Cohaesibacter gelatinilyticus: one gene and its partners. The protein of the gene in region 2 interacts with the protein of the main gene of each other region in a pairwise test. Links are inferred from orthologs where the notes say so. Each region holds a gene or a part of one and is shown on either strand. Other genes may lie near its edges. The genes, in order: CRO57_RS07200, ybgC and secA.

Evidence for each region.
Region 1: the proteins of ybgC (region 2) and CRO57_RS07200 interact in binary tests that used the Escherichia coli proteins (3 or more experiments, as listed by UniProt). The link is inferred for Cohaesibacter gelatinilyticus from one-to-one orthologs.
Region 3: the proteins of ybgC (region 2) and secA interact in binary tests that used the Escherichia coli proteins (3 or more experiments, as listed by UniProt). The link is inferred for Cohaesibacter gelatinilyticus from one-to-one orthologs.

The regions. Positions count from the first base shown.
Region 1 is NZ_OBEL01000001.1:1,625,202-1,630,477, reverse strand. What follows is about bases 1,422-4,379. They hold CRO57_RS07200 (acyl carrier protein), read left to right. Parts: upstream 1,422-2,761; coding sequence 2,762-2,998; downstream 2,999-4,379. Other genes in these bases: fabF (beta-ketoacyl-ACP synthase II), read left to right, coding at 3,296-4,379; fabG (3-oxoacyl-[acyl-carrier-protein] reductase), read left to right, coding at 1,675-2,415; fabD (ACP S-malonyltransferase), read left to right, coding at 1,422-1,551. Outside these bases: rpsF (30S ribosomal protein S6), read right to left, coding at 1-67; more of fabD, read left to right, coding at 610-1,421; more of fabF, read left to right, coding at 4,380-4,558; endolytic transglycosylase MltG, read left to right, coding at 4,778-5,276. UniProt on the Escherichia coli protein: Carrier of the growing fatty acid chain in fatty acid biosynthesis.
Region 2 is NZ_OBEL01000006.1:307,683-313,000, forward strand. The notes cover bases 789-3,788. They hold ybgC (tol-pal system-associated acyl-CoA thioesterase), read right to left. Parts: upstream 2,523-3,788; coding sequence 2,055-2,522; downstream 789-2,054. Other genes in these bases: tolR (protein TolR), read right to left, coding at 789-934; tolQ (protein TolQ), read right to left, coding at 938-1,648; ruvB (Holliday junction branch migration DNA helicase RuvB), read right to left, coding at 2,512-3,567; ruvA (Holliday junction branch migration protein RuvA), read right to left, coding at 3,564-3,788. Also shown: CRO57_RS20980 (cell envelope biogenesis protein TolA), read right to left, coding at 1-475; more of tolR, read right to left, coding at 482-788; more of ruvA, read right to left, coding at 3,789-4,181; crossover junction endodeoxyribonuclease RuvC, read right to left, coding at 4,302-4,802; CRO57_RS21015 (YebC/PmpR family DNA-binding transcriptional regulator), read right to left, coding at 4,917-5,318.
Region 3 is NZ_OBEL01000005.1:382,077-387,656, forward strand. The notes cover bases 897-4,158. They hold secA (preprotein translocase subunit SecA), read right to left. Parts: upstream 3,773-4,158; coding sequence 1,097-3,772; downstream 897-1,096. Other genes in these bases: CRO57_RS19415 (SLC13 family permease), read right to left, coding at 897-932; CRO57_RS25200 (foldase protein PrsA), read left to right, coding at 4,031-4,158. Also shown: more of CRO57_RS19415, read right to left, coding at 1-896; more of CRO57_RS25200, read left to right, coding at 4,159-4,852; bifunctional glutamate N-acetyltransferase/amino-acid acetyltransferase ArgJ, read left to right, coding at 5,004-5,580. UniProt on the Escherichia coli protein: Required for protein export, interacts with the SecYEG preprotein conducting channel.

The DNA of each region.
Region 1 (5,276 bases), on a different replicon or contig from region 2:
CCAGAGACTCAACCTGCTGTTGAGAAATATCCTGGCGAGCAAGGAAAACGTGCTCATACAGCGCCATTTTTCCTGCCTTGTCATTAGAGTTACACACTGTCCACTTGGCTGGCGCAAAGCCTCTAAAAAGCCTTTTGACAAGGCTTTTTATACTTCATTTGCTTTCAAGAGCGAGGACACAGGAAGCCGGATCACTTTGCAATCGTACCATCGCTTTGCTCTCCAAAAATTCCAGAAAACGGGCGATAGCCTTCCCTTCAGCCCTCGGCCTAAGCCAAGCTGACCGGCGCTTTATAGCTGATTTGCTCTGAAGTGCAAGGACTTTCGGCGTATTTTGCCAATTTCATCTTCAAGGAATGTAATAAGCCCCAGCTTTGCTTGCTGCATAGCTTGTCTTGTTCCGGGTTTTGGGGACTTTCCCCCGCAAATGGTCGCTAAATTGATGCAGACTTGCTGAAAGTCTTGACTCTTGGTGGCAATCTGGCCAATCAAACCAAACTGCGAGTGTATAACACATCTACTGCGTTCAGTGCAGGACTGGGGCCTTGATATGAATACACTTGAAAACTATTTGCTGGGCAATAGCTGATTAAGGCAAGGATGGAACATATGAGTATTGCATTCACATTCCCTGGGCAGGGAAGCCAGGCCGTAGGCATGGGTAAAGCGTTGGCTGATGAATTCGCTGTGGCGCGGGCTGTCTATGAAGAAGTGGATGATGCTCTGGGCGAGAAATTGTCCGACATTATGTGGAATGGTCCGATCGAAGATCTGACACTGACCCGTAATGCTCAGCCAGCTTTGATGGCTGCTTCCATTGCAGCGTTTCGTGTTCTGGAAGAAAAAGGTCTGGTTCTTGCGGACAAGGTCTCGTTTGTCGCTGGCCACTCTCTTGGTGAATATTCTGCTCTTGCGGCTTCCGGCGCTTTGAGCCTGTCTGATACTGCTCGCTTGCTGCGTACCCGCGGCGATGCCATGCAAAGCGCTGTGCCAGTAGGTGAAGGTGCCATGGCTGCGGTGCTGGGACTGACCATCGAGCAGGTTGGCGAAGTGGCTGAAGCTGCTGCGGAAGGGCAGGTTTGTCAGGTTGCCAATGATAATGCGACCGGTCAGGTTGTGATTTCGGGTGCAAAGGCCGCAATTGAGCGTGCTGCCGATATTGCCAAGGAAAAAGGCGCAAAGCGTGCATTGCTTCTCCCTGTATCCGCGCCTTTCCATTGTGCCTTGATGGCACCAGCTGCTGATGTAATGGCAGAGGCGCTGGCTGGCGTAAGCATCAATAAACCAGTTGTGCCATTGGTTGCCAATGTATTGGCCAGCCCGGTAGACGATCCGGAAGCCATTCATACGCATCTGGTCGAACAGGTGACTGGTATGGTTCGCTGGTCCGAATCTGTTGCGTGGCTGGTGGGGAATGGTGTCGATTGCCTGTTTGAAGTCGGCACCGGCAAAGTCCTGACAGGTTTGGCTCGTCGTATCGCCAAAGGTGTTGCTACCGTCAATGTTGGCGAACCTGGTGATATTGATTCTGCTATGGAAAAGCTGGCTTAAGCACATATATTGAGACGGATTTAAAGTGCGGCTTTTGAAGATGATGAGCTATTGATCTGGCTCATGTCACATTGAAAGCAACGCTGATATCTCCCCGTGAACGGGGAAATGAGGAGATCTTTTATGTTTGATCTGAGTGGTAAAACAGCACTTGTGACCGGTGCATCTGGTGGTATCGGCGAAGCCATTGCTGCTGCATTGCATGCACAGGGCGCAACTGTGGCTCTGTCTGGTACCCGTGTTGAAGTGCTGGAAGCTGTCGCAGAAAAGCTTGGCGGTGAGCGTGTTCATATAACGCCTGCCAACTTGTCCGATCCTGAGTCTGTTGCAGGTCTTGTTGGTCAGGCTGAAGAAGCTATGGGGCAGCTGGATATTCTGGTCAACAATGCCGGCATCACCCGTGATGGTTTGTTCATGCGGATGAAAGATGAAGATTGGGATCAGGTGATCAATGTGAACTTGAGCTCTGCTATGCGCCTGTCTCGGGCAGCTTTGCGCGGTATGATGAAGCGTCGCCATGGTCGAATCATTGGCATCACCTCAATCGTTGGTGTGACTGGTAATCCCGGACAAGGGAATTATGCCGCTGCCAAAGCTGGCATGATCGGCATGACCAAATCACTGGCTCAGGAAGTCGCCAATCGTGGCATCACTGCCAACACGATTGCGCCGGGTTTCATTGCTACCGCGATGACAGACAAGCTGAACGACAAACAGAAAGATGCCATAAATGGCTCCATTCCTGCCGGTCGTATGGGAACACCAGAAGAGATTGCAGCGGCTGCGGTCTATCTGGCTTCCAATGAAGCTGCATATGTGACAGGTCAGACCATGCATGTGAATGGCGGTATGGCAATGATCTGATCATCTGTTCGGAGAATGTCTTGATCCGGCGCGGAATTGTGCAATTTGCGTAGATTTCTCCTGGTTAGGCATCGAATAGATGAGGAAAAGGCGCGAGATGGGATTGGAGATTGCTTTTCCGTGCAATTCCTGATCTTCTCAAGCGCAAGAAAGTGTGTTAACAACCGCGCGAGTTCGGCAGAGGCGGTGGACGTCTTTGTTGGAAATACTCGCGTCAAACGCCAGTCGGCCGTATCCGGTTGCTGGCTGGCGACATGCGAAATCGGGAAAGTGATTGGTGCGGCTCCGGGCCAAAGCAAGCCGTTTTTCCAAACTTTGATGCTGAAGTAAAATTTGAGGAAAGAACATGAGCGATATCGCTGAGCGCGTAAAAAAAATCGTCATCGAACATCTTGGCGTTGATGCTGACAAAGTAACCAACGAAGCTTCTTTCATCGACGATCTGGGTGCTGACTCCCTGGATACTGTTGAGCTGGTTATGGCGTTTGAAGAAGAGTTCGGCACCGAAATTCCTGATGATGCTGCTGAAACCATTCAGACCGTTGGTAATGCAGTTGACTTCCTGACCAAAGCTGCTGGCTAATGGTTGGGTTAACTCACCTTTGATGTGAGTTTCGAAGCATTCAAAAATCCGGGTAAGGCGTGTGCCTTGCCCGGATTTTTGTGTTTTGACCCTGCTGCAGGATCAATGGCACCGGATATGGTCTTGCAAGACTTCAACGAGTCTGAAAAATATAGAGACCAAATGAGATGCTTTTTCCACGGATTTTCGTTGGCAGAGTAAGCTTATGGCTGTGTTGAGACAAAGCAGGCTTGAAGAGCGTGCGCTCAACAGCCATAAAGAGTGAATATTACAGGTAAGACCATCGGAGACAAAAGAATGAGACGAGTTGTCGTTACCGGTTTGGGAATGGTAACACCCTTGGGGAATGGTGTGGACACCACTTGGGCGAACATTCTGGCAGGCAAGAGCGGCGCAAAAACTGTCACTGGTTTTGAGTATGAAGATCTGGCCTGTCACGTGGGTTGCCAATTGCCATTCGGTGATGGGTCCAATGGTACCTTCAATCCCGACGATATCATGCCGAAAAAAGAGCAGCGCAAGATTGATGATTTCATTCTCTATGCGATTGCAGCTGCAGAAGAGGCGTTGGCAGATGCCAACTGGAAACCCGAAAGCTATGAAGATCAGGCTGCATCGGGTGTGCTGATCGGCTCCGGCATTGGTGGTTTATTGGGCATTGAAAAAGGTGCCTATGAGCTGAAAGAAAAGGGGCCACGCAGAATCAGCCCGTTCTTTATTCCGGGCCGTCTGATCAATCTGGCTTCCGGTTATGTCTCTATCCGTAATGGTTTGAAGGGTCCCAACCATTCCGTTGTCACTGCCTGTTCGACCGGAGCGCATGCTATTGGTGATGCTGCCCGACTTGTTGCATTTGGTGATGCCGACGTCATGGTTGCGGGTGGAACAGAATCGCCTATTGGCCGTCTGTCATATGCGGGATTTGCTGCTTGTCGTGCCTTGTCAACCAACTTCAATGACACACCGGAGAAAGCTTCTCGCCCATATGACAAGGATCGAGATGGTTTTGTTATGGGGGAAGGGTCTGGCATCGTGGTGCTGGAAGAATATGAACATGCCAAAGCACGTGGTGCCAAGATCTATGGTGAAGTGATTGGCTATGGTTTGTCAGGAGATGCCCATCATATTACGGCTCCTTCAGAAGATGGTGACGGTGCCTATCGTTGCATGAAAGCGGCGTTGAAACGGGCGGGAATTACACCGGATGAGATTGATTATGTGAATGCGCACGGTACTTCTACTCCTTTGGGAGATGAGATAGAACTTCGTGCAGTAGAGCGTTTGGTTGGAGATGGTGCTGATCGTTTGACCATGTCTTCTACCAAATCGGCGATTGGTCATTTGCTCGGAGCTGCAGGCTCTGCCGAAGCAATCTTCTCGTTACTGGCTATCCGTGACAATATTGTTCCACCAACGTTGAACCTGGATAATCCTTCGGTTGAGACAAAAATTGATCTGGTTCCATACAAAGCCAAGGAGAAGGAAGTCAATGTTGCACTTTCCAACTCATTTGGGTTTGGCGGAACCAACGCTTCTCTTATCTTCAAGGCCGTTGATTGATAGATTTGAATAAGATCGGCACAAGAGATGAAACCGGGATATGTCGAATGAGATCAACCTGGCCAGTCTCTTTTTTGCCATGTTATGCCTTTAGAGCGACGACAGATTAAGTGATCTCGTTTCAGGAATTGTCCTGAGCGAGTGGGATGGGATTGTGATATCAGATTGATAGGAGGGCTGAATCCTTCTTCTCTGATATCCATCATTTTCGAGGCAAGAATGGCTGACGAAACCAAAGACGGTGAGTCAATAAAGGACGAACTGGCTGACAAGAACGATGATGTGAGTGTCAATTCTGAGCAAGATCTGAATGACTCCGAGATAGAGAGTGCCGCTGATAGCAAACCGGATGACGGCGCGACAGAGCCAGATTTAGATCGTGAAGTAACGGCTCTTGAGATCTCAACAGCTCCTTCTCCGATGCTCAAGGCACCCAAAAGTCCGCGTCAGGCCATCGAACCTGAAACTCCCCCCCCGCCACCGGGTCGCTCCAAAGCAGCACGCCATCCTGTTGTGGTGTTCATGAATTTCATGCTGTCTGTTGTATTGCTTATGGTGGTTGGTATTGCCGGCTTGCTGTATTTTGGCAAACAGAGCTTTGATGAAGCAGGACCGCTGGTGAAGGAGCGTACCATTCTGGTGAGCCGTGGTACCGGTCTGGGTACAATTGCCGGTATTCTTGAGCAACAGAATGTCATTTCCAACAAATATATCTTTG
Region 2 (5,318 bases):
ATTTTTTCTTAGGCGGCTTTGGCTTTATTTTTGGCAAAGCCGCAATGGCTTTTGGCGCTTCCGGCTTTTCCTCGATGACTTTGGGCTCAACTTTTGGCTCGGCCTTTTTCACCGGTGCAGGCTCAGACTCGGCTTTCTTCACTGGTTCCGGCTTTGGCTCAACCTTTGGCGTAGGCTCGGACTTCGGCTTGGCCTCGGTTTCCTGCACCTTGGGTTGAACCTTTGGCGCAGGCTTTTTCGGCTCTTCCTTGACAGGTTCAGGCGCTTTTTTCACTTCTTCCTGAATCTTGTCCTGCACCTTGCCTTTTGAGTCACCTTTCTTGACATCAGTGACATCCGCGAGCGTCACCAAGTCCACAGGCAAAATCTCAAGAGGCGTCACGTCATGGGTCTTTGGTGCAGGCAAGCTGACCAATCCCCATGCCAAAACCAGCACATGGCTAACAGAAGATGCAATGAAGCCGACATTACGCATACGCGGTTACTGAAGCTCCTCAGTGCTGACAAGACCAATTTTCTTGAAACCGGCACGGTTCATGGCACCCATCACCTTGATGATGGCACCATAATTGGCGTTGGTATCGCCACGAACGAAGATCCGTTCCTCATAACCATTCTTGGCCACACCCAGAAGGGTCTGGACCAGTTGATCTACTTCGACAGGCTGATCCTGAACATGTACCGACCCATCGGCCTGCACAGACACTGTCAAAGGCTCGGTCTGACTGGACAGAGGTTTGGCCGAGCTTTCGGGTAGATCCAGAGGCACGCCCACCGTCATCATTGGAGCAGAGACCATGAAGATGATCAGAAGCACCAGCATGACGTCAACCAGGGGCGTGACGTTGATCTCGGCGACCGGACGATGACGAATGGCACGTCTCGCACCGCGTCTGCGCCCACCACCGGATGTTCCCTGTGTTCCCATGCCCATGGCTTAGCCCCTTTCATCCATCAAACGAGACAGAATGGCCGAAAACTCATCGGCAAAACCTTCCAGACGCAAGGCATGCTGTGAAGCGAGGCTGGCCAGTTTGTTATAGGCAATCACGGCAGGAATAGCGGCAAGCAGACCAATTGCGGTGGCAAACAAAGCTTCAGCAATACCTGGTGCCACAACGGCCAGAGATGTCGATTTGGAAGCAGCAATGCCCTGAAAGGAATTCATGATACCCCAGACAGTGCCGAACAGACCAACGAACGGAGCGGCAGATCCAACGGTCGCAAGAAACAGCAAACGCTTTTCAAGCCGATCCACTTCGCGCGCCAAGGTAACATCCAGGACCTTCTCGATCCGGGTCGGAAGCCCAGCAACGGAGCGGGCCTGCCCTTCAAACGAGCGCTTCCATTCTCGCATCGCAGCCACGAACAAAGCCGCCATGGCATGGTTCGGGCGACCGGAAAGTGTCTGATACAGCTCTTCCAAGGACTGCCCGGACCAGAATACTTTCTCGAAACGATCCATCTGCCGACGGGTGCGATAATAGAGCAAAACCTTGTCGATAATGATGGCCCAGGACCAAACAGACGCCAACATCAAACCGATCATCACCAGTTTAACGACAATATGCGCCTGCAAAAACAAGGAGATGAGAGACAGATCGCCATGCGAAGCCGATAGGGCTGTCTGAACTATCTCATTTTCCATGTGTTGTGTCCTTTCTCAGCCAGGAAATTCGTCTTAACGGATCTACGTAGGTGCCAACACGACAAATACCCCGTTCAAGCCGCAAAGCTTTTGACGAGGAAATTTGGCGAAACTAGGACAATTCGCGATCACACATAATTTGAGAAAGGCATTATTATGGTTAATGAAGCCTTAACAGGGCGTTCATCCAAAGCGTTTTGCCTATCAAATTGCAGTGAGAAAAAGGCTTTGAGAGCGTCTTGAGCGCTCCGCCGGCTATCCGGCGCGCCCCCACAGGCCCGGCAATTGAATATGTCCTTGAACCCATATGAAAGGACATATTCAAATGATCGGAGTCGCCGTGAGGGATCGAGTTTTAAAAATTGGCGCTTCGCAAAAAGCTTGTAATGAGCAATGAGGCGAAAATTCAGCTCTGATCGGCTTCAAAAGCAGCCTTCAATTGTGCGGGCATACGTCGCGGACGACCATCGCGGGAGATCACCACCACGGTCACCATGGCAGTGAACAGCGTCTCACCCGCACACATCACCCGTTGATCAAGGATCATGCGAGCGCCTTTGATGGCAGAAACCCGTGTCTCCACTTCAAGCAGATCATCAATGCGAGCGGGTTTGAGATAATCAATCTCCATATGCCGCACGGCAAAGGCAACACGTTCATCTTCGCTGCCTTCATCCAGTTCGTGATGATGAATACCAAGCATGCGAATATAGTCGGAACGCCCACGCTCGATGAAACGAAGAAAGGAGGCGTGATAGACGATGCCGGAAAAATCGGTATCTTCATAATAGACCCGTACCGGCAGAACATGACCAAACTCGGTCTTGCGGCCCGCCAAATCCGGCCATGGGCCAGCATTTTGATCAGGCATCATCAATCCCTTCGGCAAACAATCCCATTTGTGGCGCACCTTTGCCATTATCCGGAACCGCCAGTCCCAAATGGGCAAAGGCCTTGGCAGCCAGCAATCGCCCGCGAGGCGTACGCTGAATGAAACCCTGCTGAATGAGATATGGTTCGATGATCTCTTCGATGGCATCGCGTGGCTCCGAGAGAGCAGCAGCAATGGTCTCGATACCAACCGGTCCGCCACCGAAGGACGTGGCAATCAAATTGAGATAGCGTCGATCCAACGCATCCAATCCCTCATTATCGACTTCCAGCATCTGCAGCGCACGATCAGCAAGCTCTCGAGAAATTTCGCCACCAGCCTGCACAATGGCCACATCGCGCACACGGCGCAAAAGGCGACCAGCAATACGCGGCGTACCACGAGAACGGCGGGCGATCTCAATCGCACCGTCCTTTGTGATCGTCACACCCATCAAGCGTGCACCACGGGTGACGATATATTCCAGCTCTTCAACAGTGTAGAATTGCAACCGCACCGGAATACCAAAGCGATCCCGCAGTGGCGTGGTCAAAAGACCAAGACGCGTCGTCGCAGCAACTAGTGTGAATTTTGCCAGATCAATCTTCACCGAACGAGCAGCTGGTCCCTCACCAATGATCAGATCGAGCTGAAAGTCTTCCATAGCAGGATAGAGAATTTCCTCAACCGCCGGGTTCAAACGATGGATTTCGTCAATGAAGAGGACATCATTCTCTTCCAAATTGGTCAATAGCGCCGCCAGATCACCAGCCTTGGCAATCACGGGACCGGAGGTGGATTTGAAATTCACCCCCAACTCGCGCGAGACAATCTGCGCAAGTGTTGTCTTACCGAGGCCCGGAGGTCCCACGAACAACACATGATCCAATGCTTCCTTACGGGAGCGAGCAGCTTCAATGAAGATGGAGAGGTTGGCCCGCGCTTGCGCCTGGCCTACAAAGTCGTCCAGCATCTGCGGGCGCAACGCCCGATCCATCTCTTCTTTCTCACCGGAAGAAGAAACAAGACGCTCCGCATCTTCAATCATTGACTAAGCTCCTTCAACGCCAGACGGATCAAGGTCGCAGTACCGGTACCATCGCCTTCACGTTTGATGATGGTGGCAACTGCTGCGCTGGCCTGAACAGAACTATAGCCCAGATTGGTCAGCGCAGATACAGCTTCAGCCATCGCTTTTGGTGCAGCCGCTTGATCCATATCGGCTTGCAAATCAGAAACCGCACTATCAACCGCCGCCAAGCTCGGCGTCTTGTCTTTCAATTCAGTGACAATGCGCTGCGCGACCTTTGGCCCCACACCCGGAGTACGCGCCACCATCGCCTTGTCCTGTAGGGCAATGGCAGACTGAAGCTCGGAAATCTTCAATGTGGATAGGATCGCCAACGCCACTTTCTGCCCCACACCCTGCACTGTGGTCAGCAGCCGGAACCAGTCACGCTCCAAAGCGGTGGCAAATCCAAACATCTTCAGCTGATCTTCACGGACATGCATTTCAATCAGCACACTGGCCGCTTCTCCAACGGATGGCAAAGCCTGCAAGGTCTGGTTGGAGCAATGCACTTCATAGCAGACGCCATTCACGTCCACGAGCACATAGCTGTCTGCATATTCATCAATCAGGCCTTTGAGCTTGCCAATCATGTCTGTCTCTCCTGATAATCAAACCAATTCTTACGATTTCTACGTCATTGGAGTTGGTTTGATTTCCATTCTTCAGCGAGCCCTCATCCGAAAAGTGCTGCAACTTTTCGGGGGCACGCTCTATGCAAATTTCAGCTTGTTTGCCTTGCGCTGATGCGCGTGGCAAATGGCAATCGCCAGAGCATCCGCGGCATCTTCGCTATCGAACGTCGCCTTGGGCAGAAGCATTTTCACCATGGTCTGGACCTGGTTCTTGTCGGCATGACCCACACCAACCACAGTCTTCTTCACCGCGTTGGGAGCATATTCTGCCACCGGCAAATGCAATTGCGCGGGTGCCAGCAATGCAACAGCACGGGCCTGGCCCAATTTAAGGGTCGCGCCAGCATCCTTATTCACAAAGGTCTGCTCTACCGCGACCTCGTCCGGTGTATATTGCTCCAGCACTTTCATGATACCGGTATGCAGATCCAGCAGGCGTATCGCCAGCTCATCCTTGTTATTGGAAGTGATCAGGCCAGAGCCCACAAAAGTAAGGCGATTGGAGACCATTTCAATGGCTCCCCAGCCGGTACGGCGTAGCCCCGGGTCAAACCCAATGATTCGAACAGCTTGATTCATCATGAATTCTGATTAACGCAGAAATATGAACAATACCAGAACAAAACCAATGGCCGAACAAAAAACCCCGACCAGATGGCCGGGGTTCTGAATTCTCCAACGAAGTACTAGCTCTTAACCGAGAGACGCAATCACTTCTTCGCTCATGGTGAAGTTGGAATAGACATTCTGTACGTCATCATCATCTTCCAGAGCATTCATCAATTTCATGATGGTGGCAGCCTTTTCAGCATCCACATCAATCTCATTCTGTGGCTTCCAGATAGCCTTCTGAGATTCAGCAGCCTGACCGAGAGCTTCTTCCAGAGCTTTACCAACTTCGATCATGTCTTCAAACGCTGTATAAATGGTGTGACCATCTTCATCGCTCTGCACATCATCGGCACCGGCTTCAATCGCTGCTTCCATGATGCTGTCTTCATCACCAGCGTCTGCCGGATAAACCAGCTCGCCAACGCGATCAAACATGAAGGCAACGGAACCGGTCTCGCCAAGGGTGCCACCATTTTTGGAGAA
Region 3 (5,580 bases), on a different replicon or contig from region 2:
AGCTTCATGCCTTTCCCAGCGGCTGCGGTCTCGGTTTTCTTTTGCTGATAGCCAAGTTTGCCGGCACCGACGAACTTGTCGATGGCATCAGGTGTCGCTTCCAGAACCAGAATGTCATTGGCGCGAAGCTCGGTCAGACGACCATTGCCAGCAAGCCGGCGACCATTGCGAATGATGCCGAGGATGGCGATGTCATGTTCCTCGGCCAATGGGTCCAGCTCTTCCACCCTCTGGCCATTGGCAGGGCTATCCTCCTGAACAACGACCTCTGCGATATATTTGCCGATATCAAACAGGGCTTCAGTCTCGTCCCGACGATTATTAGCATTGGGAATTAATCGCCAGCCAACAAGCGCGATGAAAGCAATGCCGACGATGGAGGACACCAGACCAACCGGTGCAAAATCAAACATGGCAAATGGCTCGCCAAGAGATTTTTCGCGAAAGGCTGCAATGATGATGTTAGGTGGCGTTCCGATCAGTGTGATCATGCCGCCTAGAATGGTGGCAAAGGCCAATGGCATCAGGGTCAGGGATGGGCTACGTTTGGATTTTTGTGCTGCCTGAATATCGACGGGCATGAGAAGTGCCAGAGCAGCGACATTATTCATGATGGCGGACATCAATCCACCAGCAGCGCCGATAATGGTGACATGACTTTGAACCGAGCGATCCTTGTCGACCACTAGAGATGTTATTTTCTCCACCGCGCCGGATAGAACCAGTCCGCGAGAAATGATGAGCACCAGTGCCACAATGATGGTCGCGGGATGTGCGAAGCCGGAGAAAGCCTGATCCTTTGGAACAAGCCCTGTCATGATGGCAATGATCAACGCGCCAAATGCCACCAGATCATAGCGAATGCGCCCCCAGAGCAACATCGCAAAAACAACACCAAAGAGCGAGAAAAGGGCTATCTGATCGGGGGTCATGGAACTCTCTTATCAACTCGGCACAAAAATCAAAAAATAGAAGTTGTAGATTAACGTAAGCTGAAGAGTGAGTGTTGGCTAGGCCTGCTTTTGATGCGAGTGGACATAAAAAAGCCCCAGCTGATACGGATCAGCCGGGGCTTCGGAATTCGCGATGTTGCAGCTTAGCTCAGACGGCCGTGGCAATGCTTGAACTTTTTGCCAGAGCCACATGGGCAAGGTGCATTGCGTGGAACTTTGCCCATCATCTCGGCTACTGCTGCCTCGTCCTCTTCGGCGATTTCGTTTTCGCCGGTCAGAGGATTCAGGTGCTGCTCGTGCATTTCTGGTAGTTCCTGCTCGGGGAAAGCTTCCTCATCGGCACGCAACACAACATGGGCCAATTGCTGGGTAACCATTTTGCGCAGATTGCTCAGAAGTGCTTGGAACAACTCGAAGCTCTCGGTCTTGTATTCCTGCAGCGGGTCACGCTGACCATAGCCACGGAAGCCAATCACGTTGCGCAAGTGATCAAGAGCAACCAGATGCTCGCGCCACAGATGATCAAGGGTTTGTAGCAGAACGGATTTTTCGACCTGACGCATGATGTCCGGTGTGAAGTTGGCAGCTTTGGAAGCAGCCAGCTCATCGGCGGCTTTTTTCAGGCGTTCGATGATTTCCTCATCGGCAATACCTTCTTCCTTGGCCCAGTCTTTCACAGGAACATCAAGGTTCAGAATATCTTGGACTTCATCATGCAGACCATCTACATCCCATTGTTCAGCATAGGCTTTTTCCGGGATATGCTGGGAGACGATGTCTTCGATGATCTCGTGGCGCATGTCGGCCACGACTTCTACAATGCCTTCATCCTTCATCAGATCGATACGTTGATCGAAGATCACCTTACGCTGATCATTCATCACGTCATCGAATTTCAGAAGGTTCTTACGAATGTCGAAGTTACGCGCTTCGACCTTCTTCTGAGCTTTCTCCAGTGCCTTGTTGATCCAAGGGTGGATGATGGCCTCGCCTTCTTTCAGGCCAAGCTTTTGCAGCATGCCATCCATCTTGTCGGATCCGAAGATGCGCATCAGGTCATCTTCCAGTGACAGGAAGAATTTGGAATGCCCAGGATCACCCTGACGACCGGAACGACCACGTAGCTGGTTATCGATACGGCGGCTTTCGTGGCGCTCGGTACCAATCACATATAGGCCGCCGGCTTCCAGTGCCTTTTGTTTTTTTGTTTCGATATCAGCTTTGATCTCATCGATCTTCTTCTCGCGCTCTTCACCTTCGATCTCCGCTGGAATTTCTTCGGCGATACGCATGTCGAGGTTACCACCAAGCTGAATATCGGTACCACGGCCCGCCATGTTGGTGGCGATGGTGATGGCGCCAGGAGCACCAGCTTGGGCGACAATCGCAGCTTCCTGTTCATGGAAGCGGGCGTTCAGGACCTGATGGTCCAGCTTTGCATTTTTCAGCAGGCCAGACAATTCTTCAGAGCGCTCGATTGAGGTTGTGCCGACAAGAGCTGGCTGGCCACGTTCGATACAATCACGGATCAGCTCGACGAGTGCCAGGTCTTTTTCGCGGGTTGTGCGATAAACCTCATCATCATCATCCAGACGTTGAACGGCCAGATTGGTAGGCACTTCCACAACTTCAAGGCTGTAGATGTCCATCAATTCCTCGGCCTCGGTCTGAGCGGTGCCGGTCATGCCGGACAGCTTGTCATAGAGGCGGAAATAATTCTGGAAGGTCACGGATGCCAGAGTCTGGTTTTCTGGCTGGATTGGCTGGCCTTCCTTGGCTTCCAATGCCTGATGCAGACCTTCGGAATAGCGACGACCTTCCATCATGCGGCCAGTGAATTCGTCGATGATGACGACCTGTCCGGATTTGACGATGTAATCCTTGTCACGCACAAACAATTTGTGTGCGCGCAGACCCTGATTGAGATGGTGAACTATGGTGACATTCTCGATGTCATAGAGCGAATTGCCCTGAAGCATATCTGCTTCTTTCAGCAGATTTTCCAAAAATTCCGTGCCTTCTTCGGTGAAGGTAGCGGATTTGGACTTCTCATCGATCTCGTAATGGCTCTCTTCGAGCTTCGGGATGAAAGCGTCTATGGTGTTATACATCTCTGATCGGTCATCCAATGGACCGGAGATGATCAGAGGGGTACGGGCTTCATCGACCAGAATGGAATCGACCTCATCGACGATGGCGAAATGATGACCACGCTGAACCATCTGGTCCAGATCATATTTCATGTTATCACGAAGATAGTCGAAGCCATATTCATTGTTTGTGCCGTAGGTGATGTCGGCTTCATAGGCTGCCTTGCGCTCATCATCCTCAATGCCGTGAATGATGATGCCGGTGGTCATGCCCAGGAAACCATAGACCTGGCTCATCCATTCGCCATCGCGCTTGGCCAAATAGTCGTTGACGGTCACCACATGCACGCCTTTGCCCGGCAATGCATTGAGGTAAGCGGCCAGAGTTGCGACCAGGGTTTTGCCCTCACCGGTACGCATTTCGGAAATGGCACCATCATTCAGCACCATGCCCCCCATGAGCTGCACATCATAATGGCGCTGACCAAGGGTTCGTTTGGCGGCTTCACGGACGGTTGCAAAAGCGGGGACAAGGAGGCTTTCCAGTTTGATACCATCCGCCAATTGCTGGCGAAACTCGGCTGTCTTGTTGCGCAATTCTTCGTCAGAGAGTTTTGAATATTCTTCTTCCAGAGCATTGATGGCAGCAACCTTTGGGCGATAGCCCTTGATGCGGCGATCGTTTGCCGTGCCAAAAAGTTTCCGAGCGATGGCTCCAAGACCGACCATTGAGAGGGTCCTTCCTTCAAGATACTGCCGCAATTGTCTGCAACAGATGTGTATATGCAATTAGCGCAAGACTAGCCGGAATAAATCTTCTCGTCCCGGTCTGTTCTGTGACTGTCAACAGGTCTGGCAACAAACTATTGGCCTGACAGATAAGATTGGGTTCCAGCCTTGTCAACGTCCAGAAAAGCAACTAGGTGAGCTATAGTGTCAGTTTTTAGAGATTTTTCGCGCGAAAGTGAACAAACATAGGAAAATAAGATGGTTCGAACCTTTATCTCCCGCTCCTTGATCGTAGCGACCACAAGTCTGGTTCTGCTCGGTAGCGGTGTAGCAATTGCCCAGGACAGCACAAAAGACAGCGTGGTTGCATCGGTGAATGGACGTGATATCACCACCACGGAACTGGGTTTCATTGCTCAGGAACTGGGCGGCCGTCTGGGGCGGATGACCCCTGATCAGCGCAAGGAAGCGCTGATGACAATCCTGATTGATCTGGAACTGGTTGCTGAAGAAGCTGAAAAGCAGAAGTTGCAGGAAGGTGATTTGTTCAAGAGGCAAATGGTATTTCTGAAAAATCGCGCGTTGCGTAACGAATTTTTCCGCGTCAATGTCGATGAGAAAATCACGGACGCAGAGTTGAAAGCTTTCTATGACAAGGAAGTTGGCACCAAGGCCGCTGAGAAAGAAGTCAAGGCTCGTCACATTCTGGTGAAGGAAGAAAAAGAAGCTCTTGATGTGATCAAGGAGCTGGATGGTGGCGCTGACTTTGCCGAGCTGGCCAAGAAAAAATCTACCGGCCCTTCCGGTCCTCGCGGTGGAGATCTCGGTTATTTTGGTCAGGGTCAGATGGTTCCTGCTTTCGAAGCGGCAGCTTTCTCTTTGGAAAAAGGCAAATATACCAAGACGCCGGTCAAGACCCAATTTGGCTATCATGTCGTTCTGGTTGAAGACGCTCGTGACAAGCCAAAGCCTGCTTTTGATGAAGTAAAAGGTAACATCCGTCGCGTGCTGGCTGAGCAGAAATTCTCTGAAATCCTGAATGGTTTGAAAGCCAAAGCCAAGATTGACGTGAAAAAGTAGGCATTTCCCGAACTTGGGTTCGTAAAAAAGGACTGCTTTTTTGATAAGTGGGCTTTTCCTGCTTGAGAAGAGAGGCTAAATCATAGCCTCTCTTTTTTATTTTGGGCCTTGTGATATGCCGATTGGGCCCACTGCTTTAAGGACCATTGCCATGGATCTGCAACCTTCTCCGTTTGCACCAACTGAATTGCCACAGATGGATGCTCTGGATGGTTTTCGCCCAATGACTGCAGCCATGGGGATGAAATATCAGGGCCGGGATGATTTGCTGGTCGTCGAAATGACAAAGGGCACCAGTGTGGCAGGCGTTTATACCAAATCCAAATGCTGCTCGGCTCCCGTTGATTGGTGCAAGGAGCATCAGGGCAATGGCTCTGCTCGGATGCTGGTGGTCAACGCTGGCAATGCCAACGCATTTACCGGTACACATGGGGTGAGTTCCGTCACTACTGTTGGTGAAGCCGCCGCCAAACTGGCAGATTGTTCTCCGTCTGAAATATTCATGGCATCCACAGGTGTGATTGGAGAACCCCTGGATCCATCCTTCATCACCTCCGCCATGGAGCATTTGATGAAAGACGGCAACAGTGTTGATTGGCATACGGCATCTGCTGCGACCATGACGACGGATACCTTCTTGAAGGTGGCCACAGCCAGTGCTGATATTGACGGTGTGCCTGTGACCATTCATGGCATTGCCAAAGGTTCCGGTATGATTGCACCGGATA